Cellvibrio sp. PSBB006: one gene and its partners. The protein of the gene in region 1 interacts with the protein of each later gene in a pairwise test. Links are inferred from orthologs where the notes say so. Each region holds a gene or a part of one and is shown in the gene's direction. Other genes may lie near its edges. The genes, in order: CBR65_RS12815, glnL and CBR65_RS07865.

The links.
Region 2: the proteins of CBR65_RS12815 (region 1) and glnL interact in binary tests that used the Escherichia coli proteins (3 or more experiments, as listed by UniProt). The link is inferred for Cellvibrio sp. PSBB006 from one-to-one orthologs.
Region 3: the proteins of CBR65_RS12815 (region 1) and CBR65_RS07865 interact in binary tests that used the Escherichia coli proteins (3 or more experiments, as listed by UniProt). The link is inferred for Cellvibrio sp. PSBB006 from one-to-one orthologs.

The regions. Positions count from the first base shown.
Region 1 is NZ_CP021382.1:3,076,770-3,086,501, reverse strand. Bases 4,430-7,385 are described here. They hold CBR65_RS12815 (P-II family nitrogen regulator), read left to right. Parts: upstream 4,430-5,716; coding sequence 5,717-6,055; downstream 6,056-7,385. Other genes in these bases: CBR65_RS12805 (hypothetical protein), read left to right, coding at 6,955-7,257; CBR65_RS12810 (hypothetical protein), read right to left, coding at 6,142-6,486; CBR65_RS12820 (ammonium transporter), read left to right, coding at 4,430-5,485. Outside these bases: CBR65_RS12845 (amino acid adenylation domain-containing protein), read right to left, coding at 1-300; CBR65_RS12840 (LysR family transcriptional regulator), read left to right, coding at 587-1,492; CBR65_RS12835 (YifB family Mg chelatase-like AAA ATPase), read right to left, coding at 1,526-3,046; CBR65_RS12830 (accessory factor UbiK family protein), read right to left, coding at 3,129-3,371; CBR65_RS12825 (P-II family nitrogen regulator), read left to right, coding at 3,850-4,188; more of CBR65_RS12820, read left to right, coding at 4,220-4,429; spermidine/putrescine ABC transporter ATP-binding protein PotA, read left to right, coding at 7,724-8,830; spermidine/putrescine ABC transporter permease PotB, read left to right, coding at 8,814-9,683; spermidine/putrescine ABC transporter permease PotC, read left to right, coding at 9,667-9,732. UniProt on the Escherichia coli protein: P-II indirectly controls the transcription of the glutamine synthetase gene (glnA). P-II prevents NR-II-catalyzed conversion of NR-I to NR-I-phosphate, the transcriptional activator of GlnA. When P-II is uridylylated to P-II-UMP, these events are reversed.
Region 2 is NZ_CP021382.1:2,728,381-2,738,105, forward strand. Bases 1-2,949 are described here. They hold glnL (nitrogen regulation protein NR(II)), read left to right. Parts: upstream 1-912; coding sequence 913-1,986; downstream 1,987-2,949. Other genes in these bases: glnA (type I glutamate--ammonia ligase), read left to right, coding at 1-8; CBR65_RS11405 (DUF4124 domain-containing protein), read left to right, coding at 146-712; glnG (nitrogen regulation protein NR(I)), read left to right, coding at 1,973-2,949. Outside these bases: more of glnG, read left to right, coding at 2,950-3,391; CBR65_RS11420 (methyl-accepting chemotaxis protein), read left to right, coding at 3,755-5,245; CBR65_RS11425 (methyl-accepting chemotaxis protein), read left to right, coding at 5,516-7,039; CBR65_RS11430 (pectinesterase family protein), read right to left, coding at 7,083-8,183; CBR65_RS11435 (mannitol dehydrogenase family protein), read right to left, coding at 8,263-9,725.
Region 3 is NZ_CP021382.1:1,903,428-1,913,398, forward strand. The notes cover bases 366-3,560. They hold CBR65_RS07865 ([protein-PII] uridylyltransferase), read left to right. Parts: upstream 366-672; coding sequence 673-3,360; downstream 3,361-3,560. Other genes in these bases: map (type I methionyl aminopeptidase), read left to right, coding at 366-669; dapC (succinyldiaminopimelate transaminase), read left to right, coding at 3,482-3,560. In the rest of the region: more of map, read left to right, coding at 1-365; more of dapC, read left to right, coding at 3,561-4,681; nth (endonuclease III), read left to right, coding at 4,678-5,349; CBR65_RS07880 (ArsC family reductase), read left to right, coding at 5,371-5,718; dapD (2,3,4,5-tetrahydropyridine-2,6-dicarboxylate N-succinyltransferase), read left to right, coding at 5,799-6,830; CBR65_RS07890 (YebC/PmpR family DNA-binding transcriptional regulator), read left to right, coding at 6,889-7,590; CBR65_RS07895 (TM2 domain-containing protein), read left to right, coding at 7,665-8,057; CBR65_RS07900 (DUF4340 domain-containing protein), read right to left, coding at 8,113-9,054; CBR65_RS07905 (Gldg family protein), read right to left, coding at 9,065-9,971.

The DNA.
Region 1 (9,732 bases):
TAAAAGCGCATCGTGATAATTTATAGAGAGTTTTTTTGCCATATCCAACACGTCTTTGGGAATTATCTCCAAATGCACTATGCTGAATAAGTAGTCAAAATTTACCGAGGAAAGATAGGACCTGTATATCTCCTTTTGTGGAGCTATAGTCGGAATGTTATTAGACTCCGCCCATTTCTTTGCGGATAGATCCGCGCTGATTATGACATTTACGTGGTGACCGTTATCGATTAATTGCTGAGCACATTGAACTAATAAGCTGCCATCACCGATAAGCGCACAATTAAAGCACCCAGACATGTATATCCATTCCTTAAATAAAGTCCGATAGATCGAATCTTCATAAAATAAAGATCTTTGATTTGGTCAACAGGCTAACTTCAAAAAAGCGGTAAGTAGCAAGGCAAGTATGTATAAAATTTTTTATATGTGTAAAACGACGCAGATGGTACATCTTGATATCTCGATGTAAAACCTACAAAATTGCAATACTAAATTGCATTTTTAAACTAGAATCACCTCCCTTCATCACACAAAGAGCGATTAGGCTCATTTTTATATCTATATATACAAGGACGCGACCCACATGTGGAGTTACGATGATCTTGTTATTTTTCTGCGTGTTATGCAGGAAGGAAATTTCGCAAACACGGCCAAAAAATTGGATGTTCCTGCCAGTACAATCAGCCGTCGAATAACAAAGTTAGAGTGCGCATTAAAAACCAAGTTAATCAGGCGAAATACACGAAAGTTTCAAGTAACTGACACCGGGTTGACATTGTTCAATCAATGTATGCCCTTAATTGAATCACTGGAACGAAATTTAAATGCCACTACTGCTTCATTGGATCTGATTGGTGGCAAGCTGACAATTACCGCGCCAACTTTTTTGGCGCAAGAATTGTTGTCGGAGTGCATAATTGAATTTCAGCTTGCGCATCCAGAAGTAGAACTCAATGTCTACACGGATAATCGGATGCGCGACCTGGTTACAGAGGAGGTGGATTTGGCGATCCGTATAGGCCCGCTGGAGGATTCCAATCTAATTGCCCAGCGCCTTTGGGATATTCACATTGGGGTTTATGCAAGTCGGGCGTATCTGGATTCTCATCCGCCGATAGAAACACCTTCCGACCTCTATGGGCACGCTGCATTATTTTTTCGATCTAAAAATGAGCAATGGATTTTTCAGGACAGAAAAACGGAAGATATAAAATCCATCAAGCTTGAATCCCAATTGCATATAAATGATATACGAACGGTAGTGAAGGCAGTGCAAGCTGGAATAGGGGTCGCATGTCTTCCCCAATTCGCCGTCGATAAATGTGTTGCAACGTCGGCACAGGGCTCTCCAGTGGTTTCCCTCCTGGAGAATTACACGGTGCTGCCTGAGCGAAGTCTGTATGTGGTGTATCAGGATGGAAAATATCTTTCGAAGAACGCAAGAATATTTATTGAATATTTGCGAAAAAAATTTAGTGAATTGCCATAGGCTGTAAATCTATTCATTTATTGATTCGGGGTATCAAATGGTCGATAAATTCTCCCGATCCAGTGTGCGGTAACTCAAGGCTTCAGTAATTTGTGTTGTACCGGGTTGCTGCAAGCCTTCCATATCCGCCAGCGTGCGTGCCACTTTTAACACCCGGTGATATGCGCGAGTTGAAAGGCCGAGCTTATCAATGGCCTGTTCCAGCAATAACTTGTCGTTATTGTTCAACACACAAAAGCGCTCCAGTTCCGGTGCGTTGAGCTGGTGATTGTATTTTCCCTGCCGGTCGAGTTGTCGGGTTCTGGTTTGTTCAACCCGCTCGCGTACACGTGTGCTGTTATCGCCGGTTGATGGTGCGTGTAGTTCGCCTTGCTTGAGTGCCCTGACGGGAACATGCATGTCGATGCGATCAAGCAAAGGGCCGGAAATTTTATCGCGGTACCGGCGGACTTGATCCGGTGTGCAGCGACATCGATCGGAATCACTGCCGTGATAACCGCACGGGCAGGGGTTCATGGCGGCAACCAATTGAAAGTGTGCGGGATAAGTGACCTGCGCTCTTGCGCGGGAGATGCGCACTTCACCGCTTTCCAGGGGTTCGCGCAATACTTCCAGGACCTGGCGTTGAAATTCCGGCAACTCATCCAGAAACAGGACGCCGCGATGGGCCAGAGAAATTTCACCGGGCCGCGGGTTGGGACCGCCGCCTACCAGAGCAATCGCTGACGCAGTATGGTGCGGCGCGCGAAACGGCCGTTTTCGCCAAGCGTGGGTGCCCGTCTGTGATGTGACGGAAGGTGCGGCGGAATAAACTGCCGCAACATCCAGCATCTCCCGTTCATCCAGTGCCGGCAATATCCCCGGCAGACGACTGGCCAGCATGGTTTTCCCGGTGCCCGGTGGACCGTAAAGCAGCAAATTGTGTCCACCGCTGGCAGCTATCTCCAACGCGCGTTTTGCCTGCGCTTGTCCTTTTACATCGCTCAAATCCAGATAATCATCGTTATCGGCGGCTACCGCTGCCTCGGCTTGAAATAAAAATTCCCGCTGATGCAGGTGCGCGCAGACCTGAAGCAGGTTATCACTGCCGTAAACGCGAGTTGTGTTACTGAGTGCGGCTTCAGTTGCATTATGTGTGGGCAGGATCAGGCGACGTTGGACATCCCCGCTGGCGAGGGCGGCAGGTAAAGCAGCATTAATCGGGCGCAGTTCGCCAGAGAGTGCCAATTCACCGAGAAATTCATACTCTGCCAGACTTTCTTTGGGGATTTGCCCGGAGGCGGCGAGAATACCAAGGGCGATCGCCAGGTCGTAGCGGCCACCTTCTTTTGGCAAATCTGCAGGCGCCAGGTTGACGGTAATGCGGCGTGCGGGAAATTCGAGATGGCTGTTCAGGATGGCACTGCGCACCCGGTCTTTGCTTTCCTTGACCGCCGTTTCCGGTAACCCGACGATGGAAAGGCTTGGCAGGCCATTGGATAGATGAACTTCTACAGTGACCAGCGGGGCGCTGACACCGAGCTTTGCGCGTGAATAAACAATAGCCAGTGACATAGGCATTCCTTGCGATGTCGAACAAAAGAGCTGTGCACTATAAACAAACCGGCTAGCGAATGAAATGGCTCAGCTCGGCGCACTATGGTTTGTCGCTTGCCCTGGCTTCGAGGCTTGCCAGAGTTTCCTCCAACTGTTCCAGCTTCTCGCGTGTACGTGCCAGGACAGCTTGTTGTGCATCGAACTCCTCTCGTGTGACCAGATCCAGCCGACTCAGGGCCGATTGGAGGGCAAGGTGGAGTTCGCGTTTGGGTAAGAGTGCGGAAATCTGGGGCAGATTTTTCTGTAACTCCTGTAACAGGCGCTGGGCGAAGTCGGTAATCATCATCAAGCCTCGGTTGCTACTCAAAGTTGTGCAGTCTACTCCGTGTTTTCCTCTCTGTCTTAGGCGAGTCGAGGTCATAACAGCGGATTAACACGCCTGAATTTTCCTACTGCCCGAAATCGGTGCGCAGTGATATTGCGAAAGCACAAAAACGGTGCGAGCAAAATCGCAATTCCTTCATTATTCCTGTCGTCTGGCACGTATATATCCTCATCTAATTGAAATACAAGGTTTTTTTTGTATTGGCCTGCTCTATGCAAAGTTCCATTTGAAGACACAGTTAATGGTATTGGCTGTTGCCTTTACCACAACACCTCGCGTTGCGGTGTAAATCGACGCCAGACGGAGACACCAGAAGGGCAATAAACACAGTATCTGTGTTTGGTACGGCACTGATCGCCGCTGTCGATTGGCAACCGGGTCATGTATTTCCGGTGTTTCCCGCACGTCAGTGTGGGATTTTTTTAGGAGCAGATCGATGAAACTGGTAACAGCGATTATCAAACCGTTCAAGCTCGATGTGGTGCGCGAAGCGCTGTCCGACATCGGCGTGCACGGTATGACGGTAACCGAAGTAAAAGGTTTTGGTCGGCAAAAAGGGCATTCAGAACTCTATCGCGGCGCAGAATACGTGGTCGATTTCCTGCCCAAGACCAAGATTGAGATTGCCGTTTCCGAAACGGAGCTGGACTCGGTGGTGGAAGCAATCACCAAAGCCGCGAACAGCAGCAAAATCGGCGACGGCAAAATCTTTGTATCAACCCTGGAGCAGGTCGTGCGCATACGTACCGGCGAAACAGGCGAACAAGCACTTTAAATTTAACAACTTTAAGATCGGGGAATGAGCAATGGAAGAGAATATTTATCATCTTCAGTACGCCATGGACACCTTTTACTTCCTGGTGTGCGGCGCACTGGTTATGTGGATGGCCGCTGGCTTCGCTATGTTGGAATCAGGCTTGGTACGCGCCAAGAACACCACTGAAATTTTGACTAAAAACGTCGCGCTGTATGCGATAGCGTGCATCATGTACATGGTGTGTGGTTACGCGATCATGTACGGTGGCGATGTCTTCCTGACCGGTATTCAGGAGGTTGATGTAACTGCCAAGCTTGGCGAGTTCGCCGAGCGAGAGGGCGGTTTCACCGGTGGCGCGATCTACTCTTCCGCATCTGACTTCTTCTTTCAGGTGGTCTTCGTAGCTACCGCCATGTCAATCGTATCTGGTGCAGTAGCTGAGCGCATGAAGCTCTGGGCATTCCTGCTGTTCGCTGTGGTCATGACCGGCTTCATCTATCCGATGGAAGGCTCCTGGACCTGGGGTGCGGAAGGCAAATTCGGCTTGAACCTCGATGACCAGTTTGGCTTCAAGGACTTCGCGGGCTCGGGAATCGTTCACCTCGCTGGCGCCACGGCGGCATTGGCAGGTGTAATCCTTTTGGGAGCTCGAAAAGGCAAATACGGCCCCAACGGCGAAGTGCACGCGATCACCGGTGCTAACCTGCCCCTGGCTACCTTGGGAACTTTCATCCTGTGGATGGGCTGGTTCGGCTTCAATGGTGGCTCCGTATTGAAACTTGGCGATATCGGAAATGCCAACGCTGTGGCGATGGTGTTCCTGAATACCAACGCAGCAGCTGCCGGCGGTCTGGTTGGTGCTTTGATGGTTGCTCGTATCCTGTTTGGCAAAGCAGATTTAACCATGGCCCTGAATGGTGCTTTGGCTGGCCTTGTTGCTATCACTGCGAGCCCTGACTCGCCCAGCGCTATGGCTGCAACCATAATCGGAATCGTTGCGGGCATCATTGTTGTCTTCTCGATCATCGGGTTGGACAAGCTGAAGATCGACGACCCGGTAGGTGCCATTTCGGTGCATGGCGTAGTTGGTCTGTTCGGATTGCTCGTTGTACCCTTCACCTCTGAAGGCACCACCTTCCTGGGTCAACTTATCGGTGCTGCGGTTATCTTTGCATGGGTATTTATTGCCAGCTTCGTTGTCTGGTTCATCATCAAGCTGGTTATCGGTATCCGTGTATCCGAAGAAGAAGAGTTCGAAGGTGTGGATATCGCTGAGTGTGGTATGGAAGCCTATCCTGAGTTTACGCACAAGTAAGACTCTCTGGCCCATCGCCCGGTAAATATCGGGCGATGGATAGCAAAGCCGTAATCTTGCAGTAAACTTGCTCCTGGTGGACAGATGATTTTCACAGGCGTTGCGTGTATCGTAACGGAACTTCACTGACGTTTACGGGTTCTCAGCCCAACGGCTGTGGCCAATCAGATGAATAAAAAAGCCAGGCGATAAGCAGGCAAGAGACAAGCGAGACAAGCAAAGGAACCCACAATGAAACTGATTACTGCTGTAGTAAAACCATTCAAACTTGACGACGTGCGTACCGCACTGTCAGAGGTCGGCGTACAAGGCATGACCGTGACAGAAGTCAAAGGGTTCGGCCGCCAGAAAGGCCACACTGAACTCTACCGCGGTGCGGAATACGTAGTTGATTTTTTACCGAAGGTGAAGATCGAGTTGGCAGTGGATGATTCCATGGTTGAACAGGCGGTCGAAGCCATTACCAAAGCGGCGCAGACCGGCAAGATTGGTGACGGTAAAATCTTTATCACACCGCTCGAAGAAATTATTCGTATCCGTACCGGCGAAACCGGACCGGACGCGATTTAAGGTCTCAAAAAATAAAAGCCGTCATTGCGACGGCTTTTTTGTCACGGATGTCTCCGGCAGCGTTTCCCTCTGGGTGCGCTGCTTTTTTATGTCTGCTTATCAAGGTTTTGATGTGCAAGTTGACGCACCAGGGGGCGTAAGCTCGCCAGGTAGCGGCGCTGCTGCACAAATAAAAATACCGGGAAAACGATCAGCATCAGCAGCACGCCGGTGGTGCTGGCCTGCAAGCTCAGCCAGGGACCGATAACGGCAATCACGACGACACAAGCCAGAATTAACACAACAAAACTCATCAGGTTATTGCGCCAGATGCGCAATTTATTCTGTGCAACAAACGCCTGCTCGTGAGCGCTTTGCAGCAAGCGAAGCTGGGCGTCCTGGGGTAGGTGATGAATTTCAGGAAAGTATTTCAATAGCGGTTTCACATTCATTAGAATAGCCCGAAAAATGAGTCGACCCGTGCATGGATATAACGGTCCGGCCTTGCGGATCAAACGTCTCAATACCACAGGTGTAAGAAGAACTGCCTGACATAATCCCCACACTGTTGTGTAACCTGCCGCAAATTATACGCAGCTTGGGGAAAAAATATTCCGGTTTCCTGTCTTTGTCCCTGTGGCTGAAACGTCATGTACACAATTCACTCATTTTTTGTTGCTCCCGCTGCGCTATGTGCGCTGGCGGGACGAGAGATGCCGGCCGAGAAGAGCGGCTTGTGGGTGGTTAATAACCAAATTATTTCCACTTTTTGATAGGTAAGATAAAAAAAGCCTAAAAAAAAGCAGCCACTTCGCATGACGTTTAAACAGGCCTGCGCTATAAATTAGGCGAAGCGAACGACCAGCCGAAAAACCGGTATGGCTTCGTGCCTCCAACAGTTCGAGATTCCAGGTGACAATATGGCTACTGATGAACCCCTTAACGATGAAGATGTTGATGAGCCCATCGAGGACGAAGAGGATGATGAGGACGTTGATGCCCTTGATAGTGATGAAGCCAGTTTTTCATCCAGTAGCAAGGCTGCCAGTGTTGAAGTCATCGAAGATTTCAGTATCGCTTCCCGTCAGCGTATACGCGATGAAATCGATGATCAGGTTGCAGCGTTTTTAGCGCGCGGCGGCAAGATCAGTGAAGTTCCGCCCAATGTAACTTCAGATCCACCAAAAAAACCCAGCCCGGATTATGGTGGCCGCCCCATTTAATGGCGAGCACCTGCATAGGAACTGTCATGCTTTGGCCTCGCGAATAGCGGGGCCAAGTTGTTTTTATCGCGCCCCTTTTTCAATCGATATTCCGCCTTTGATCCCGGTTGTCCGGCTAACCGGGGCGCGCCTGCCATTGTGTGATTTTTGCGCGGAGGGACGCTGGATTTTTAGGGGGGGCTATGAGTAAAATGTGCCGTCTTTTGCCTATGGCCAGTGTCCCGCATCCTTAAATCGTTGCAAGGTTTACCAGCGAACAGCTACGCAAGAGACGGTAAAAATTTCGTGAGTAAACCAGCGGCATCCGCGCCCAGCAACGAGTCCCTGACCGTCCCCGGTCAACTCCTCTCGGCTGGCCGTTTGTTTCTCTGGGTTATCCGCTTTACAGTGGCTGACCGTCGTGAGTAACTGATTCACGGCTACGACCCTAACGGCAAACACGTTACATAAGAGGAGCACTGTCACGGTGAATGAACCGCGTCCCCTGCTGATACTAAAACAGTTGTCGAAAACCTATGGCGACAACCGCGTGCTGGATAATTTTGATTTGACGATCTTCGATGGTGAGTTCTTTACTCTGTTGGGGCCGTCGGGCTGCGGTAAAACCACCGTGTTGCGCATGATCGCCGGTCTGGAAGATGCAGACGTCGGTGAAATCCATCTGGCAGGCCAGGAGATCAGTAACATCCCGGCGGAAAAACGCCCGGTTAACACGGTGTTCCAGAGCTACGCACTGTTCCCGCATATGACGGTGTTCGACAACGTCGCCTTCGGGTTGAAGATGAGCAAGGTGCCGAAAGCGGACATCAGGCCGCGTGTGATAGAAGCGCTGGAGATGGTTCGTCTGGGCGATTTTGCCCAGCGTAAACCGAATCAGTTGTCCGGTGGTCAGCAACAACGCGTCGCCATTGCGCGGGCGGTGGTGAATCGACCGAAGTTACTGCTCCTCGATGAATCCCTCAGCGCACTGGATTACAAGCTGCGTCAACAGATGCAAGTGGAATTGAAACGCCTGCAACGCAAATTAGGTATCACCTTTGTGTACGTTACCCACGACCAGGAAGAAGCCTTGTCGATGTCGGATCGCGTGGTTGTCATGCATAAAGGCAAGGTACAACAGTTGGGCACGCCGCGCGAAATTTACGAACAACCCGCCAATTTATTTGTGGCGAAATTTATTGGTGAGATCAATCAACTGGATGGCGAAATCATTGCCGTCGACGGCAACCATGAATACGAAGTCAAAGTGGAAGGTATGCAGTGGACGCTGCACGCGGAGCACAGCTTCAAGGTGGGTGACAAGGTAAATGTATTGTTGCGTCCGGAAGATCTGCGCGTGGAGTATCTGGAAGATGCGCACACCAGCCAGACACTGACAGGCAAGATTGTTGAGCGTAACTACAAAGGTAAAACCCTCGACTCGATTATTCGTTTGCCATCCGGCGCAGAGCTGATGACCAGCGAATTTTTTGACGAAGATGATCCGTCTTTCGATTACAGTCTGAACCAAAGCGTCGCCGTGAAATGGGTGCCGGGTTGGGAAGTGGTGTTGCCCTATGAAGCATCACATTAATCAGTTTCGTTTTTGGGCCATCGGCCTTATCACGGTTTGGCTGGTGCTGTTTGTCTTCATGCCCAATGTGCTGGTATTGATTACCAGCGTCCTGACCCGCGATACCGTCGACACAGTCGCCTTGCCACTCAACGTGGAGAACTACGTTCGCACCCTGGATATCCTCTATCTGCAGGTGCTGCTGGATTCGCTGGGCATGTCATTGCTGGCGATGGTGGTGTGCCTGTTGATAGGTTATCCCTTTGCCATGTGCATCGCGCAACTACCGAAGCGTTGGCAACCGATTCTGTTGTTTCTGGTCATCCTGCCGTTCTGGACCAACTCTCTGGTGAGAACCTACGCGCTGCAATTTATCCTCGGTAACAAAGGGTTGATCAATAACCTGTTGCTGGGCCTGGGTTTGATTGAAAAGCCGCTACAACTCCTGTACACCAAATTTGCGGTGGTACTCGGGCTGAGTTACATCCTGCTGCCTTTTATGGTGCTGCCGTTATTCTCTGCGCTGGAAAAACTCGACGTGCGTCTATTGCACGCGGCGAAGGATTTGGGTGCAGGTGCTTTCCATCGTTTCTGGCGTATTACCGTGCCTTTAACCTCACCCGGCATCGTGGCCGGCTGCCTGATGGTGCTATTACCGGCAATGGGCATGTTCTACATTTCAGACCTGCTCGGCGGGAAAAATTTATTGCTCGGCAACGTCATCAAAACCCAATTCCTCAATACGCGCGACTGGCCGTTTGGTTCGGCCCTGAGTGTGTTGTTGATTGTCTTGCTCGGCTTCATGCTGTGGTTGTATTTCCGCGCGGCGAAGTTCGTTAGTCGTCAGGGAGGCATCAATGACTCGGACTTTTAGATTCGGCTATTTGGGCCTGATTTTATTTTTTATCTATCTGCCGATTGGT
Region 2 (9,725 bases), 350 kb from region 1 along the record:
GCGTGTAAACCTGCCGGCATCACCTGCTCCGGCAGGTGATGCAAGTTGGTTAATGGATTACGTAAGGCCCGTTCAGTCACCTGAACGGGCTTTTTCTTTTGCGGCGGCGGGAGTAATCTTGCTGAAATCGTTTGAGGAAGCACCTATGCCCGTCCGTCCGTTCCTGTGTTTACTCCTTGCTCTTGCCCTGACCGCCAGCGCCAGCGCCAGTGCCAGTGCACAAATCTATAAAACCGTCGACAAGGACGGCAAGGTCATCTACACCGATAAGCCCCGCGGCGATCAACCCGCAGAAGCGGTGGATCTCCCACCCATCAACACCCTGCCACCCGAAAACGCCGACAATTTTCCAGAACCCCGGCAAGATAATCAGCAGGAAGCCATCAACTATCAGGTAAACATCATCAGCCCCCGCGAGAATGTAACTATTCCGCCAGGGCAAAGGGATTTGGGGATCGCTATCACGCTCAACCCGCCCCTGGCCGGTGATCACTGGCTGCTTTACTTTATGAACGGTGAATTGCTGGAAGAGACTCGCGATAGCAACATTGTGGTGCAGGATGTCTTTCGCGGTAGCCACACGCTGGAAGTCGAAGTTATCGATAGCAATGGCAACTCCCTGGGCAAGTCTGCCCCGGTCGTCGTCAATGTCATTCGCCCCACCGTTAAACAGCAAACTGCCCCTACGCCGAAACCCAAGCCCAAGACATAATGCGCCATATGCCCAAGCCCTAAAAGCGGGCAGCACCAACTTGGTGCAAAACCCGCTCACACCAACTAGACTCACCACTGAAAACGCCTAAAAACAAGCACTTCTTAATTTGGTTTGCTTTTTGCATAGGTGATGCACACAGACCAAGCACACGAGCGGGCATGTGCCCAGTGCCAAGGCATTCAGGAGTTAATGAATCGGTGAGCCCTCGCGATCTTCACAAACCGCTGCTCGACAGCCTCAGTACAGCCATTATTCTGGTGGACGGCGATCTGCTCCTGCGCCATATGAATCCGGCTGCCGAAGCCTTACTGTCGATGAGCTGTGAACGCAATATCGGCGAGCCCATCACCTACTTCTTCCACGAATCCAACGAAACCGAAAAACAACTCAAACTCGCCGCCGTTCAGGCTAATCACTACACCAAGCGCCATGCTGAATGGCAGCTGCTCAGCGGTGGCCATATCACCGTGGATTACACGGTGACGCCCTTTGGCGACCACGAAGGCCTGATCATCGAAATCCTGCCAATTGACCGCCTGCTGCGTATCAGCCGCGAGGAGATGCTGGCCTCATCCCACGAGACCACGCGCAACCTGATTCGCGGCATGGCCCATGAGATCAAGAATCCACTGGGCGGTATTCGCGGAGCCGCCCAATTGCTGGCGCGGGAACTGCCGGACAGCGGCTTGCAGGAGTACACCAATATCATCATCGACGAGGCAGATCGCCTGCGTAACCTCGTTGATCGTATGCTCGGCCCCAACCAGCTGCCACAGCACAAGCAACTCAACATCCACGAAGCGCTGGAGCGAGTGGCAACCATCATCCACGCCGAAAGCAACGATGCGGTCAAGATCGTGCGCGATTACGACCCCAGTATTCCGGACATCATGGGCGACAAGGAGCTGCTGATTCAGGCGTTCCTGAACATCGTGCGCAACGCCATGCAGGCATTGCTTGAGGCGGGCATGATCGATGGGGTGATTCGCCTGCGTACCCGCATCCAACGGCAATTCACTATCGGGCGCCGCCATCATCCGCTGGTGTGCCGCGTCGACATCCTGGACAACGGCCCCGGTATTCCCCAGGACATGATCGAAAACATTTTCTACCCCATGATCTCCGGGCGCGCTGAAGGCACCGGACTGGGCTTAACGATTTCGCAACACCTTATCCATCAACACCACGGCCTTATCGAGTGCCAGAGTGAGCCGGGCCAAACCCGTTTCACTCTCTACCTACCAATGGAAGTACAACATGCAGAAGTCTAATCGTGTCTGGATTATTGATGATGATCGCTCCATCCGCTGGGTGCTGGAAAAGGCCCTGCAACAAGCCAACATTGACACGCGGGTATTTGACTCGGGTGACAGTGCGCTGAGCCAACTGAACCGCGAAGTGCCCGATGCCATTATCAGCGACATCCGCATGCCCGGGATGGATGGTCTGGCGCTGCTGACCAATCTGCACTCCAATCATCCGCAGGTGCCGATCATCATCATGACGGCGCATTCGGATCTGGACAGTGCGGTAGCGGCTTATCAGGGTGGCGCTTTTGAGTATCTGCCCAAGCCCTTCGACGTGGATGACGCCGTAGCTGTGACCCAGCGCGCCCTGGCTCATGCCCAGGAACAGAAGAGCGAACACACCAGTGTGGCGAGCATCGATGCCAACACCGAGATCATCGGTGAAGCGCCGGCCATGCAGGAAGTTTTCCGTGCAATCGGTCGCTTGTCCCAATCCAACATCACCGTATTGATCAATGGCCAGTCCGGTACCGGTAAAGAGCTGGTGGCACGCGCTCTGCACCGCCACAGCCCGCGCCGCAACGGTCCGTTCATTGCGCTGAACATGGCCGCGATCCCTAAAGATCTGATGGAATCCGAGTTGTTTGGCCATGAGAAAGGCGCCTTTACCGGAGCTGCCTCGCAACGCCAGGGGCGGTTTGAGCAAGCTAACGGCGGCTCGCTGTTTCTCGACGAAATTGGCGATATGCCGGCGGAAACCCAGACCCGTTTACTGCGCGTGCTGGCCGATGGCGAGTTCTACCGCGTTGGTGGTCATACGCCGATCAAGGTGGATGTGCGCATCATCGCCGCCACCCACCAGAACCTCGAACATCTGGTGGCGGAGAACCGCTTCCGTGAAGACTTGTTCCATCGTCTGAACGTGATCCGGATTCATATCCCCAAGCTCGCCAATCGCCGCGAGGATATTCCCAAGCTGGCGCGCTTCTTCCTGCATAAAGCCGCTACCGAATTGAATGTGGACCCGAAAGTGTTGCTGCCGGAAACCGAAGAGTTTTTCTGTTCCCTGCAATGGCCAGGCAACGTGCGCCAATTGGAGAATACCTGCCGCTGGATTACCGTGATGGCATCCGGCCGGGAAGTGCATATTGAAGACTTACCGCCGGAACTGCTGGACCATAAAGAAGGCAGCACACCGGCGGACGATTGGGAAAAAGCCTTACGCCACTGGGCCGATCAGGCTTTGGCACGCGGTCACCACCAGTTGCTCAGCGAAGCGGTACCAACCTTTGAGCGCGCACTGATTGAAACCGCACTCAAATACACCGCCGGGCGCAAACGCGACGCTGCCAATCTGCTCGGCTGGGGCCGCAATACCCTGACCCGCAAACTGAAAGACCTGGGCATGTCCGGCGGTACCGAAGAATAACGTTTCCTCCGTAGGTCGGATTAGCCGCCAGGCGTAATCCGACAGTTTCTCGCCGAAGTATCGTGCATCTCTTCGTAGGAATAACGCGTCGGATTAAGCCTTGCGGCTAATCCGACCTACGGGATTTGTCGCTGTTAACAACATTCCTCATCCTAAACTTTATCTTCCAAACACTTGGTTATAACCCTTAATGTTTTATTGACTATGCCGTTAACCCAACTAGGCTAATCAATAACGACAGTGGTTTTCGCGCACCCGGAAACATTCTTATAAACCACCGCACGGGATTGTTTTTGTCTGCCTTATCCCGGCCCGCCAGACCTCGGCGGACACCTGAATAATAAAAAATCGGAGTATGAAAAGATGGTTGAACGTTCTCTGCTCACCAAATTGATGGGCTGGCTGAGCGCCGCCATGGTTTTGATTGCCATGATCGTGGCCTTTGCCAACTACCGCATTGCCGCCAACGAACTACAGGAAAAATTTACCCACGACAGCCAGACCATGATCGAGTTGACTAACTCCTCCTTACTGGAAGCCGTGTTCGCCTATGATTTCCAGCAGATTGAAGCCATTGCCAAATCCCTGGTCAATACCTCGCTCATCACTGGCATCAACATTGTGGATCATCGTGGCAAAGCACTGGCCACAGCCCAGGATGCCCAGCTCGGCGACGGCCAGGTTCCCCACACCGCCATTCCGATTGTGTACAACGGCAGCAATATCGGCAGCTACGACATTACTTTCTCCACCCATGAAGTCGACCAGGTACTGAGCAGCCAGGTTAAGAACAATATTTTGGTCGTGGTTTTGCTGCTGTTGGCAAGTCTGGGGACAGTGTACGTGCTGACCCGCCGACTGGTGCTGGCACCGGTAGCCGAAGTGACCCAATCCCTCGCCTCCATCGCTGACGGCGGCGGCGATTTGACCCGCCGTTTGTCCACCGCCCGACGCGATGAAATTGCCGCATTGGCCCACAACTTTAATCGCGTGATGGAACATATCGCCGACATCATCCGCAACGTGGTGCAGGTCAATGACAAAGTGCGCGACCACGTCCGCGATATGGCCGCTGCCACTGACAGCACCGTCACCTCCACCGGCCAACAGTTAAAAGAAATTGAATTGGTTGCCACCGCCGTGGAAGAACTGTCGGCCTCAGCCACCGAAATCGCCAAGCACGCCGGCGATACCGCTGAGCGAACCAACGCCACCAGCATCCTGGCCGATGAAGGACACCAGGTAGTCAATCTGTCACTCAATAACGTCAACAGCCTCACCAACCAGATTGATGCAACAGCGAAGAAAATTCAGATATTGAAAGAAAACAGTGTGAATATCGGCTCTGTGATGGAAGTGATTCGTACCATCGCCGAACAAACCAACCTGCTCGCTCTCAACGCCGCCATTGAAGCCGCGCGCGCCGGCGAACAAGGGCGCGGATTTGCGGTGGTCGCTGACGAAGTTCGCTCCCTCGCGCAAAAAACCCGCGACTCCACCGAAGAAATTGAATCGATCATTGTGCAATTGCAACGCGCGGCAGACGAAGCCCATCAATCCATGAACACCAGCACCGCCTCCGCACGCGAAACCATCGACACCGCCGCACGCGTCGGTGAAGCGCTCGATAAAATTCGCGCGAATATCACCGTGATCAACGACATGAACCACCAGATTGCCACCGCCTCACATCAACAAAGTTCAGTCGCGGATGAGGTGAGCAAAAATATTTCTGCGATCCACAACTTGTCCGGCAAAGTCTCGCAAAACGCCAATGTCGTCAGCGCCAGCGCCGGACACCTCACCCAGGAAAGCAGTGAGCTCAAAGAGCAGATAGACAACTTCAAGATTTAAAACCAGCCAGAGCCTTGCTTGGGCGATATTGCGTTGCAATATCGCTTTTTTATATCTCCTTTTCTTCATTTAAACTGTTTCCAAAGCAAATTCGTTTTAAGAAACTAAACTTTTCACAGAAAAAAATAAAAACCTATGCACATTATTTATAAAGACATATAAATATTGCTTTAATTTTGCTCACCCCAAAAACATCAACTAAAGTTATCCATACCTGAACAGGATCTATCTTCACGGTACTCTCATCGTTAGTTAAACAGGACTTTAAGCATGACATCGCTCACCACGCTCGATGGGCTACGCAAAAGCCGAGCTTTGCGCGCCGACAAGATGTTCCTCCTGACCATCATCCTGGAATTCACCTACGCCCTTGCACTTGCCCCCTGGTTTGACACCTGGAAAGCGGCATTCATCGTCGGTATACCATTGGTAATTATTGCCGTGATGATTTACACCGTGCGACCTGCCACCCGATTAAGCTCCGTCGTGTTGGCTAGCATTGCGATGCTATTCGTCACCCTGCACATTCATCAGGCACACGGCTTGATAGAAATGCATTTCGGGGTTTTTGTTGTGCTGGCATTTATCGCGGTATACCGCGACTGGTTACCACTGGTGATCACCGCTGCGTTAGTTGCGGTGCATCATCTGGTGTTCTGTTATCTGCAACATTCCGATATGGGTGTGTGGTTATTTCGCGATATGACTGATCATTGGTTGCGCGTCTTTATCCACGCCGGCTATGTGATTGCAGAGACAGCATTCCTGATTTTCTTTACGCGCAATGCCCGTCGCGAAGTTGAAGTCGGTGATGTGCTAATGGTCACCACACAAAAGATGATGCGCGACGAAGATACCATTGATTTTCGCATCCAGATCGAAAGCTCCTGCACCGAATTACAACAGTTTTCCCGCTTGCTTTGCTGCCTGAAAAAATTGCTGTTTCAGGTCAATAAAGTATCCGATGAATTGCAATCCTCCGCGCAGGAATTGGATGTAAAACGCGAACAGTTACACCAGGACAGCGAAACCATTCAAATGGATATTCACAGCCTCGCCGAATCCGTCACCACCCTGTCGCGCGCCGTGCATGACATCGCCGACAACGCGGCTGCAGCGGCCAGCGCGGTGGAAGATGCCTATAAAGATGAACGTTCGTTACGCATGGTGGTGAAATCCAGCCATGATATTAATGAGTACCTGACACTGGCGTCAGACAAGATGAGCAACCTGAATCAGGCTTGCCACACGATTGATAAAGTCGTTAGCGTGATTACCGGTATTGCAGAACAAACCAATTTACTCGCGCTTAATGCTGCTATCGAAGCGGCCCGCGCTGGTGAAGATGGGCGTGGTTTTGCGGTGGTCGCCGAAGAAGTTCGCGCCTTGGCAGGTCGCACCCAACAATCCACCGGCGAGATTTTCGGCTTGGTGCAAACGCTGCAAAAAGGCTCGGAAGAAACACTGGACATCATGAAAAATTGCCAACGCATCGCCCGGGAGACGGAAGCAAACAGCATAGACGTAGCGCAATCGCTGGATACGCTTAAGGCATCCTTGTTGTCGATCAATCAACTCAACCAATCCATCGCCCAGGCAACACAAGAGCAGGATCAGGTGAGCCAGCAGATGAGTGCCAATGCCGCCACGGTAGAACAACGCAATTCGCAGATGCAAGCGCAGGTGTCAGCATTAAGCAATCTGTCTAATATTTTGATCCAGCATCAAGCGCTGCTAAACCAACAACTGCGCAATGTGGTGCTGGATTCGTCGGCGGAATTGGCGAAGAGTTAATGAATAAAAATTGGGAGCGCACCCTGGCGCTCCGGTTTTACTGTTACGGCGTCTGCCAATCTCCCATTATATTTTCCCAGGTGTAGACTTTCACTTCTGTTGCGGTTAACTGGCGACGCTTGTCGTTTTTATGTGCGCCCGGTCCATCACTTTGATACTCGAAGAAACGCGCATCCTCCGGCATAAACGGTTCCTTGCCACCGTCGCGAGTCGTGCCACCCATCCAATACCAGCCATCGCGGGTAATGTGCGCATCCATTTTTGTATCGATAAACACGGCTTTTCCGATAGCTTTGGGGTCAGCATAGCGACCGTCAGGAAAATCTGTTGTGGGATGCCAGGGCCGCCCGAGTGGCGTAGAGTTATCCGGTACACCCGGCTCACGAGTCAATGTGCAGCGAATAAATGTTAACCCGAATTCATCCACAATCTGCGTTGACGGGGCCGTGACATAAGCGTGGGGAATACTGTCGCGCCCGCGGATTCGGGTGATGATCTCCGAGTCCGTGAACAACGCATTACCGGCGCCGAAGATAAAATCCACATTGCCGGCAATAATATTCTGATCAAACCAGGACCGCCCGGCATCGACGAACAAGGTATCCTGATAGCCGAGCAGTTTTACCTTGCGCACCAGCACACGATCACTACCTTTATCCAGATGTAATGCCACAGCCTGACTGTGGCGAATTTTTTGTGGGTCGTCATTTTCCAATGCATCATTCGCGACGAAATCAAAGGTATTTTCGATCGTTAACTGGTGAAACTGCACATCCGTCGCACGCACAATTATCGTACCTGAGCCGCGGGTTCCCCAGGTTTTTCCCGGCTCTGAAACCTGGCCGGAATAGGCATCAAAATATAAGCGGGTCTTATCCATACCCGCACCAATCAGTTGGATATTGGGTTTGTTGATAACTATTTTCTCGTAATAATTGCCGGGCTGGATAAACACCTTATAAGGCAAGGTTGATTCCATGGGCGCAGCATCAAGCGCTGCCTGAACACTGGCAAAATGCTTCAGCTTGCCAGCCAATACTGCATCATGGGTGACCACAGCGTCGTAAGGTAAATCGGGATGGTGAGCACAAGCCAATAATTGCATCGCCAACAACAGCCACAGTAAATTTTTTATACTTTTCATTTGCTTTCTCCACAAATAAAAACGGCGACACCTGTATAGGCGCCGCCGTTAAGATGTCGTTACATCAGTGATAACCCGCTCAAGCGAAGTAATGCTTGATCGTTGCCAACACACCTTTCTCATAAAAGCGCGTTAACCAGAGTGCGGTTGTTTCGATAAAACGCGTATCCTTAGCCAGATCAGTACCGAACACTTGCGACAACGACGTAACCGCCTTAACCATGGCCAATGGATTACCCGCATTGTCATCGCATAGCTGACGTAAGGTTTTCGCCAGGGGATCGGAGACTTCAATAGCATTGCCTTGTTCATCCACACCAGACACGTAACGAATCCAGGCCGCTACCGCCAGACAAATAATATCAATATGTCCATTACCGGCTAACTGTTCGCGCAGGGTTTCCAACAAGCGTTGGGGCAGTTTCTGCGAACCGTCCATCGCGATTTGCCAGGTGCGATGCTTAAGTGCTTTATTGAAAAAACGATCGCGCAATTGCTGTTTGTAGAATTCAATATCAAAACCATCCGGTGCGGTGACCGTCTCACCGGCCTCGCGCGCCATGTACAACTTGATCATGTTAACGAACGCCGGCTCACTCATAACTTCGCTGATATAGCTGAAACCGGACAAATAACCTGTGTAAGCCAGTGTGGAATGGGAACCATTAAGCAGGCGCAATTTTATTTTTTCAAAAACATGCACATCGTCAACCAACTGCACACCGACTTTTTCCCATTGCGGGCGACCATCAGAAAACTTGTCCTCAACCACCCATTGGGTAAAGGGTTCTGCAACCACCATACCTTCATCACGCAAGCCCAGGCGCGCTTCAATTTCGTGACGATCATCATCCGTGGTTGCAGGCACAATTCTATCAATCATAGTGCAAGGGAAGGCGGTATTGGCTTTAATCCAGTCGGCCAATTCCGCTGAGATCTGCGCAGCAAATTGCCAGACGACTTTCGCCAGAACCTCACCATTATTCGGCAGGTTGTCACAACTTAATGCCGTAAAACTTTTATGGCCTGCCTGAAAACGTTGTTGCAAGGCCGCTACCAGATAACCAATCGCTGACACCGGACGATCCAGATTAGCGAGGTCGTGAATAACATCCGGGTGCGCCAGATTCAGGTCACCGGTAGCCGGATCATGGCAGTAACCTTTTTCAGTAATGGTGAGCGATACGATGCGAATGGCTGGATCAGACATCAAGGCAACCAAAGCAGCGGGATCTTCCGGTCCAACCAGGGTTTTTAACACCGCGCCAATCAGTTGCAATTTTTCACCGTCACCCGAACGCTCTACCAGTGTGTAGAGATTATCCTGCGGCGCCAATTGTTCACGCACATTTGCGGAGCGTAAGCTGCAACCGACAATTCCCCAGTCGCCACCCAATTGATTTAACACGGCCTCGGTGTAATAGGCTTGATGCGCACGGTGAAACGCACCTATGCCGAGATGCACGATGCCTGGTTTAAGTGCCGCACGATCATAGCGGGGTAACTGTACATCGGAAGGTAATTGCCCGGTGTTGCCTGAAT
Region 3 (9,971 bases), 1.2 Mb from region 1 along the record:
GGCGTCACCACGGCCGAACTGGATAACATCTGCCACAACCACATCGTGGAGGTGCAGAAAGCCATCCCCGCCTGCCTTGGCTATCGCGGCTTCCCCAAATCTATCTGCACCTCGGTGAATCAGGTGGTCTGCCACGGCATTCCGTCGGATAAGAAAGTGCTCAAGAACGGCGACATCATCAATATCGATGTCACGGTGATTTACGACGGTTACCACGGCGACACCAGCGCCATGTATTTCGTGGGTACACCAGCCTCCCATGCGGAGCGTCTGGTTAAGGTGACCCAGGAATGTATGTACAAAGCAATCGAGATCGTAAAACCCGGTTGCACACTGGGTGATATCGGCCATGTGATTCAGCAGCACGCGGAAGGCAATTATTACTCGGTTGTGCGCGAATATTGCGGTCATGGTATTGGCAAGGTTTTCCATGAAGAACCACAGATTCTGCATTACGGTCGCCCGGGCACCGGGATGGCGTTGCGCGAGGGCATGTGTTTCACCATCGAGCCGATGATCAATGCCGGCAAACCACATACCAAGTTAAAAAGTGACGGTTGGACCGTGGAAACCAAAGACGGGCGCCTCTCCGCCCAATGGGAACATACCATGGTGGTAACCAAAGACGGTGTTGAAGTACTGACGGCACGCACAGGAGAAGTTTTTTAAATCATGCTGAACCCTTCGGTGCCCTATTTCGAAAGACCGCTGTTCTTTTTTGATCAAAGTCGCTTTCGTCGCGCCCTGAGTGAAAAACCGATTATCACGGTTTTCAAGGATGCGCTGGCAGCAGCCAATGGGCAATTCAACGCGCGTTTCTGTGAAGGCGAAGACATACGCACACTGGTGTATGAACGCGCGCTGTTTATCGATTGCATCCTGCATTACGCCTGGTATCAGTTCGAATGGCCCGAAGGAATCAGCCTGGAAGCCGTTGGTGGTTACGGTCGCGGCGAACTTCATCCGTTTTCCGATATCGACCTGCTGATCCTGCACACCGCTGCTGTACTGCCCGCCTACAAAGATAATATCGAACGCTTTCTTACGCTGCTTTGGGATATCGGTCTGGAGATTGGCCACAGCGTCCGCACTGTCAAGCAATGCGTAGAGATCGCCCGCAGTGATATTACCGTTGCGACCAATATCATGGAGTCGCGCACGCTGGTTGGCGACGAAAGGCTGCGCCAGGAATTGCAACAACTCACATCGCCTGATCAACTTTGGCCTGCTGATGAATTTTTCCGCGCAAAGTGGGATGAACAGATCCAACGGCATCAAAAATATAACGATACCGAATACAACCTTGAACCCAACATCAAAAATGCTCCCGGTGGTTTGCGCGATATCCAGGTCATTTGCTGGGTAGCCAAACGCTACTATCAGGTCCGCACGTTGCGCCAACTGCACGGCCAGAATTTTTTCACTGAAGAAGAGTTTTCCATGCTCTATAGCGGCGAGGAATTTCTCTGGCGAGTGCGCTACGGTTTGCACATGGTAGCCAAACGGGCTGAAGAACGTTTGCTGTTTGATCACCAACGCGAGCTGGCCAAGCTATTTGGCTACGCTGACAACAGCGAGAACCTCGCGGTCGAACAGTTCATGCACAAGTACTACCGCACAGTACTCGCATTGCGCGAATTGAATGACGTGCTACTGCAATATTTGCAGGAAGTGATCTTGAATAAAGATGTTGCGCATCATGTCATTCCGCTTAACGAGCGTTTTCAGATTCGCGATAACTATATCGAGGCAATTCATAACACGGTTTTTGAGGATCGGCCTTCAGCGTTGCTGGAGATCTTTGTACTGATGGCGCAACGCCCTGAAATCGAAGGCGTTCATGCATCCACGATTCGATTGTTACGCGAAAATCGCTATCTTATCGACGAACAATATCGTCGCGACCCTAAAAATACCCAGCTTTTTATGAAGCTGTTGCAACAATCCGCCGGCTTGGTAGAACAACTGAAACGCATGACGCGTTACGGCATCCTGGGTTTGTATTTACCGGAATTTGGCCGCGTAACCGGCCAGATGCAACACGACTTATTTCATATCTACACAGTAGATGCGCACACGCTCAAAGTCGTGCAGAACATGTGTAACTTCCTGCTGCCATCGGCGAAAGAAGATTTCCCTGTCGCCGCCCATGTGGTTAATCGTTTACCCAAACTGGAACTACTCTACGTCTCGGGGCTGTATCACGACATTGCCAAGGGCCGTGGCGGCGATCACTCTACACTGGGTGCGGTAGATGCTGAAGAGTTCTGTCAGCGACACGGTATTTCACCACGCGAAACCCGCTTGGTCTGTTGGTTGGTGGAACAGCATTTATTGATGTCGGCCGTTGCGCAAAAGCAGGATATTTCCGACCCGGAGATCATCCACAATTTCGCCCTGCGCGTCGGCGATCAGTTACACCTGGATTATCTCTATTGCTTAACCGTGGCCGACATTAACGGCACCAATAAAGAATTATGGAACACCTGGCGGGCAAGTTTACTGCGGCAGTTGTATCTGGATACCCGCCGTGCGTTGCGTCGCGGGCTGGAAAACAATATTGATAAACAGGATCTAATTGAAGAAACCCAGCAGGCCGCCATCCGCAAACTGGAACGCAAAGGCATCAATGCAGAACGCGCCTGGCAAATCTGGGGCGACATGGGCGAAGAATATTTCCTGCGCGAAAGCTTCCAGGATATCGCCTGGCACACCGCCGCCGTAGCAGACCAGCAAGATGATGCACCGCTGATCCTGATCAAGAAAACCACCAATAAGGAATTGGCGGGAGCAACACAGATTTTCGTGCGCAGCAAAGAGCGCAAAAATGTCTTTGTGGCCGTCGCATCGGCGCTCGATCAACAAAATCTTTCCATTCAGGACGCGCGCATCTACAACTCCAAGTCGGGTTACACCATCGATACTTTTTTTGTGCTCAACCAGAACGGTGAACCATTAGGTAGCAATCCGACCGTATTGAAAAATATTCACAAGGCGCTACAGGATGAATTGCGCCTGGCGGACAATTATTCCGAAGTGATTACCCGCCGCACGCCGCGCCGCTTGAAATATTTTTCCATGCCTACGCGCACCTCGTTGAGCAACGACATGATCAGCGGCTATACCATGTTGGAAGTCATCAGCCCGGATCGACCCGGCTTGCTCGCCTGTATCGGCCGCATTTTCTTGCAATTTGATGTGCAGTTGCAAAATGCCAAGATCGCCACCCTTGGCGAGCGCGTGGAAGATATTTTCTTTATCTCGGACAACCAGGGGCTTCCGCTCAGCGACCCCGATATGTGCGAACGTTTGCAGCGGGAAATTTGCGAACAATTGGACCGGCGCGTTACCAGCCAATAATGAATGAAGCGCGTAGGTCGGATTAGCCGCAAGGCGTAATCTGACATTATCATTGAACAGTAAACCCGTCGGATTACGCCTGCGGCTAATCCGACCTACAAACGTATGTGAAGTTTTGACAATGAACCCGGATTTGCAACAACTCCATCCCTACCCTTTTGAAAAATTGGCTGCGCTGAAAGCAGCGGTATCTGCACCGGCACATTTGACTCACATTGCCTTGTCTATCGGCGAGCCCAAACACGAACCACCAAGGTTTGTCTTACAGACCCTCGTCGATAACCTTGCCGCATTATCCCAATATCCCACCACCAAAGGGTTGCCGGAATTGCGTCAGGCAATCGCTACCTGGGCGACGCAGCGTTTCCACTTAAAACCAGGCAGCTTTGATGCAGAGAGGCATGTCTTGCCGGTTAACGGCACGCGCGAAGCCTTGTTCGCGTTTGCACAAGCATTGGTTGATCGCGGGCAGTCTGCGCCGCTGGTGGTGAGCCCGAATCCCTTTTACCAAATTTATGAGGGAGCTGCGATTCTTTCCGGGGCTGAGCCTTTTTTTCTCAATTGCACACCGCAGAATCATTTTATTCCGGACTTTGATGCAGTAGATCCGGATGTATGGCGCCGCTGTCAGGTGTTATTTATCTGTTCACCCGGCAACCCCACCGGCGCGGTGATGAGCAGCGCGCAGTTAAAAAAACTGATTGCTCTGGCGGATCAGTATGATTTTGTCATCGCGTCCGATGAGTGCTATTCCGAATTATATTTTGATGAGCAACAGCCTCCCGCGGGTTTGCTGCAAGCCTGTGCCGAGTTAGGCCGCCACGACTTTGCACGCTGCGTGGTATTCCACAGCTTGTCCAAGCGCTCTAACCTGCCCGGCTTACGCTCAGGGTTTGTCGGGGGCGATGCGGATATCCTGAAAAAATTTCTGCTGTATCGCACTTATCACGGCTGTGCCATGCCAGTTCCTACCCAATTGGCCAGTGTGGCGGCCTGGAAAGATGAAGAACATGTGCGTGCTAACCGCACCGCGTATCGTCAAAAATTTGAAGCGGTGCTGGATATTCTTGAGGGGGCGCTCGATGTCAGCATGCCCGATGCCAGTTTTTATCTCTGGCCTAAAACACCTATTCGCGGTGAAGATTTCGCGCAACAGTTGTTTGCACAGCAAAACGTGACCGTGCTACCGGGCAGCTATCTGGCACGCATGTGTGATGGCTTAAATCCCGGTGAAGATTACGTTCGGATGGCCCTTGTTGCGCCTTTGACGGAATGTATCGAAGCGGCTCAGCGTATCAAGGCATTTGTTAACAGCTTATGACCAGCGAAAAAAATTTAACCAAACAAGAGCGGGTAGCTTTTATCCTGCAACGCTTACAGACGCTTTACCCGGCGCCGCCGATTCCCTTGCAGCATAAAGATCCTTACACCCTGTTGGTTGCGGTGCTGCTCTCGGCACAATGCACAGACGAACGGGTCAATCAGGTTACCCCGGCACTGTGGCAACTTGCTGACAATCCCTTTGACATGGCCAAGGTGCCGGTAGAAAAAATTCAGGCAGTAATCCGGCCCTGCGGTTTATCGCCGCAAAAATCCAAAGCGATTTCATTACTGTCGCAGATTCTGATAAATGAACACGCCGGACAGGTACCGGAAGATTGGGATGCGTTGGAACGCTTGCCCGGTGTGGGCCACAAAACGGCCAGCGTCGTGATGAGCCAGGCATTCGGGCACCCGGCTTTTCCGGTGGATACACATATTCATCGCCTAGCCCAGCGCTGGGGCTTGACCAACGGCAAAAGCGTAGTGCAAACGGAAAAAGATTTAAAGCGTTTGTTTCCCAAAGAAACCTGGAACGCATTGCATCTGCAGATCATTTATTACGGTCGCGAGCACTGTAGCGCGCGAACCTGCGACGGCACTGTGTGCGATATTTGTCGCACCTGCTATCCCAATCGTAAGAAACCGAAGATTGTATTAAAAGCCTGATTTTTGAAAAGAGCATTGGTTATGACGATTACCCTTTACGGCATCAAGAATTGTGACACGGTCAAGAAGGCGCGAGACTGGTTGGCAACACAGCACATCGATTATCGCTTTCACGACTTTCGCGTTGATGGCCTGACCGAAAGTCAGGTTAAGCGGTGGATAAATGATATTGGTCTGGATACATTGGTGAACAAACGCAGCACCACCTGGAAGGAGCTGGATGAGGCGACAAAATCCAGTTTTGATGCACAAACCGCCGTGGCGGTGATTGTTAAAAATCCTACCTTGATCAAGCGGCCATTGCTGGATACCGGCAAGCAACAACAGGTAGGTTTTAAGGCGGCGGATTATGCGCGCGTATTTGGTTAATTGGAGAATATGTCGGATTACGCCGCGTTGCGGCTAATTCGACACAAAAGAATTTTTACTCGCAAGCAATAGGAAAGACTATGACAACTCTTTACTGCCTCGGACTCGGTGTCGGCACCCACAATACCAAAGGTGAATGGCTTGAAATTTTTTACGCGCAGCCTCTGCTGAACCCCTCGGCCAATACCGTTGATGCCATTACCAAAACCCTGAACTACACCGGTGGCAACCACGCGATCAACATCACACCGGCGCAAGCTGCCGAATTGGCCGATGCACTGGCGGACGCTGGCGACGACATCCAGTCCGCTGTTGCGCGCACGCTTAGCAAAAGTCAAAGACCCTTGATTGTGACACTGTTGGAAAGTGATGCCGGTCCAGTTTCCGTGCCGGAAGCCTATCTGAAATTGCATTTGTTATCGCACCGCCTGGTTAAACCTCACGGCACGAATTTGAATGGCGTCTTCGGCGTATTGCCCAACGTGGCCTGGACCAACCAGGGCGCTGTTGATCTTGCAGAATTACCGGAGCGCCAATTACAGGCTCGCATCAATGGCGAATTATTGGAAGTGGCCTGCGTCGATAAATTTCCCAAGATGACCAACTATGTCGTACCGAAAGGTGTGCGTATTGCCCACACCGCGCGCGTGCGTTTGGGTGCGTATCTCGGTGAAGGCACCACCATCATGCACGAAGGTTTTGTGAACTTTAATGCGGGCACCGAAGGCCCGGCAATGATTGAAGGACGCATCTCTGCCGGTGTGTTTGTCGGTGCCGGTTCTGATTTGGGTGGCGGCAGCTCAACCATGGGCACACTGTCCGGCGGCGGGAACATTGTCATTTCTGTGGGCAAGGAATCCCTGATCGGTGCTAATGCCGGTATCGGCATTCCGTTAGGTGATCGCTGCAAAGTGGAATCCGGTTTGTATATCACTGCCGGCACCAAGGTGATTGTGTTGGATGATACTGGCGCTGAGGTAAAGACGGTAAAAGCACGTGAATTGGCCAATGAATCTGATCTGGTTTTCCGGCGCAATTCCATTACCGGGCGTGTGGAAGTGGTTACCAATAAAAGTGCATTGCAGTTAAATTCGGCGTTGCATAGTAATTAAATTCAATGTCGGATTACGCCGCGTTGCGGCTAATCCGACCTACTATCGGGAGAAAAATATGGGCGCTCAGTGGAAAGCAAAACACCGCGAAGCAGCGGCGAATGCCAAGGGTAAATTGTTTACCAAACTGACCAAGGAAATCATGATTGCGGCTCGCAATGGTGCGGACCCCGATATGAATCCCCGTTTGCGTTTGGCGGTAGAGCAAGCCAAAAAAGCGTCAATGACACGCGAGACATTAGAACGCGCCATCAAAAAGGGCTCAGGCCAATTAGATGGCGCTGTGAATTACGAAAAAGTTACCTACGAAGGTTTTGCTCCGCATCAGGTGCCGGTAATTGTTGAATGTTTGACGGATAACGTGAATCGCACTATTTCGAGCATGCGCGTGCTGTTTCGCAAAGGGCAATTGGGTTCCTCGGGTTCGGTATCCTGGGATTTTGACCACGTCGGATTAATCGAAGCATCACCGGCAAACGCGGATGCTGATCCGGAATTGGCCGCCATCGAAGCCGGAGCACAGGATTTTGAAACTGACGATGACGGCACGACCTTGTTTATTACTGACACCACGGATCTCGATCTGGTGTGCCGCGCGTTACCTGCGCAAGGTTTTACTGTCGAGTCAGCCAAGCTGGGTTATCGCCCGAAGAATCCTGTCAGCTTGAGCGGTGAGGCCCTAGAGGAAGTAGAACATTTTCTTGCGGCCATTGATGACGATGATGATGTGCAGGAAGTGTATGTTGGTTTGACGGATTAAAAGGGATTGTCGGGTTACGCGGCGTTGCCGCTAACCTGACCTACGGACATTCATTATTTGAGGGCGGCTAAACGGTGCAAAAGATATCTACGCATTCAGTTTTAATTGGTTATATCACCTGGATTATGGGATTCATGGGTGCGCACCGGTTTTATTTCGGCAAACCGCTCACCGGTACCTTGTGGTTTTTTACTTTCGGCCTGCTGGGTATTGGTTGGTTAATTGATATTTTCCTGGTTCCCTCCATGGCCAGAGAAGCCGACACACGTTTTCGTCCCGGTCCGATTGATTACTCCGTCGCCTGGATCTTGTTGGCTTTTCTTGGGCTGTTTGGTGTCCACCGGATGTATCTGGGTAAGTGGATTACCGGTTTGATTTATCTCTTCACACTGGGTTTATTTGGTTTGGGTTGGCTTTATGATTTATGGACCTTGAACGGCCAGATAGACGAGCGCAATCGCGAATAATAAGTAGGTCGGATTAGGCGCTCGCGCCTAATCCGACCTACGAAACAACGTTAAATTAGCCGTTGGTTTTCTCCTTGTCTGCGTCTGCTTTTTGCTCTTCAGCTTTCACCGCTAACTGCGGCTGACGTATCTGGGTAATACGGTCATAGTCGAATTGGCTGAGCGTAAACACCTGGCTTTGATCATTGCGCTTCACGAAGTAGTCGCCCTCAGATTTCAGAAACTCGTATTGCAGTTCGCCGGTATCCGTGCTTACTGAGATAACCACCGGTTCGCCCTTCGGCTGTTGTTCGGCAACATCGACAATGCGCAAATTACTTAACGCATTCGCCAGCTCCTGCGCTTTTTGCGCATCGACTTTCACGTTTTCTGTATCTATTGCTTCGGTTGCGCTGCCAGCCAAATTCCATTGATCCTCGGTTTTTTGTAACTCGTAATCCGGCCCTTTAATATTTTTTAAATCCTTGGCACCGAGCAATGTTTTATCCAGCCATTCAGTGTCCGCAACTGGCATATCAAAAGTGTTCAGGTTTACAGCGTAGATTTCATTGTCATCCGGCCGACGCACATGCACCTTGCGGAAACCGGGCGAGGTTCCCAGGAGTACCTCACCCATCTTTTTATCCCCGGCGAAGACTTCAACACGACGCTGAAATTTTTCCTCATCGACTTCGAAGCGTTCATGACTCGACGCCGTAGTGGCGACGGGCCAGCGGACCTTAGCATCCTTGAGTTTGTTTAACAGCTCCGGGACTTTTTGATCAACCGCCGGCAAGTTATGTAATGCCGGCAATTGCCATTGATCACCGGATTTCTGCAAAATCACGCTGCTATCTGCATCCGCGATAACCAATTTATCAATCGCGGCAGGTTCAAAACTTAACAAAGGCTCATTGGTTGCATCAGGAGTGGCTTGCTCCTTGTACCAGAACAAACTACCGGCCAGAACCACCTGCACCGCTAATAGTCCCGCCAACCAGCTATGATATTTTTTCATGGTGTGCTCCCTAGTGTGCGAGTAATTGTTGATAGCCTTTTTGACGCGACCGGTTTATCTGATAGCGAACACCCACCACTATCAATAAAGCCAACAACGCCAGGCCATAATTCAGATACTCCCAGAACAACTGTGTACCATGTTCCAGCGTTGGCAAAGTGCGATTGAAATTGCCACGCGAGCGAATGCTGAGTAGGCCCGCATCTTCCAGAGACCAATCAACGGTGTTGGCAAATAATTGCAGGCTATTCAGGTATTCGCCGCCTCCGGCAGCACCCGCCATTTGCAACAACTGGTCCGTCAGGAAATCGTTGGAGCTGAACAGGATGATACGAGCAGATTCTGGTGAACGCTCAATAACCCCCGATACAGTGGTTGCCGCGTCGGTTTCATTTGCTTCGGTATTATCTTCGTCAGCCTGTGCAAGCAGAGGCGAGGATTTACCGGCAAAATACGAATCAAATCGACCAGTGGTGATCACGCCTAACAGATGGGATTTCTGTTCGCCCTCCGGTGCAAAACGACTCATAGTGCCACCATCAATTCGCGGCATCACTTGAGTTAAACTGGACAGCCAAGCCTCGTCAGAGGAGCGCAGCAACTCAATCACTTCACGCGCGCTTTGCTTCTCCTGATCAACAACAATCGGCGAAGCCCAGGCCATGGTTGTCTGTGGCAAGTTAGCGGTAATCGGATTATCCTGATTCAAACCCGCTCCACGGACATCAACAAAGTAGGGATAATCCAGCATACGAATTTCCTGCACACTGAAGCCACCGACATTGCGTGTGACCGGGACCGGGAAGGGCACATTTTGCGAGTCCATAACCAATTGGTTTTCTATTTGCAGACCGTGATGATTGAGCCATTCCTGCAATCCGCTGGTTTGCGGTTGCACGCTCAAGCTGCGATTGGAG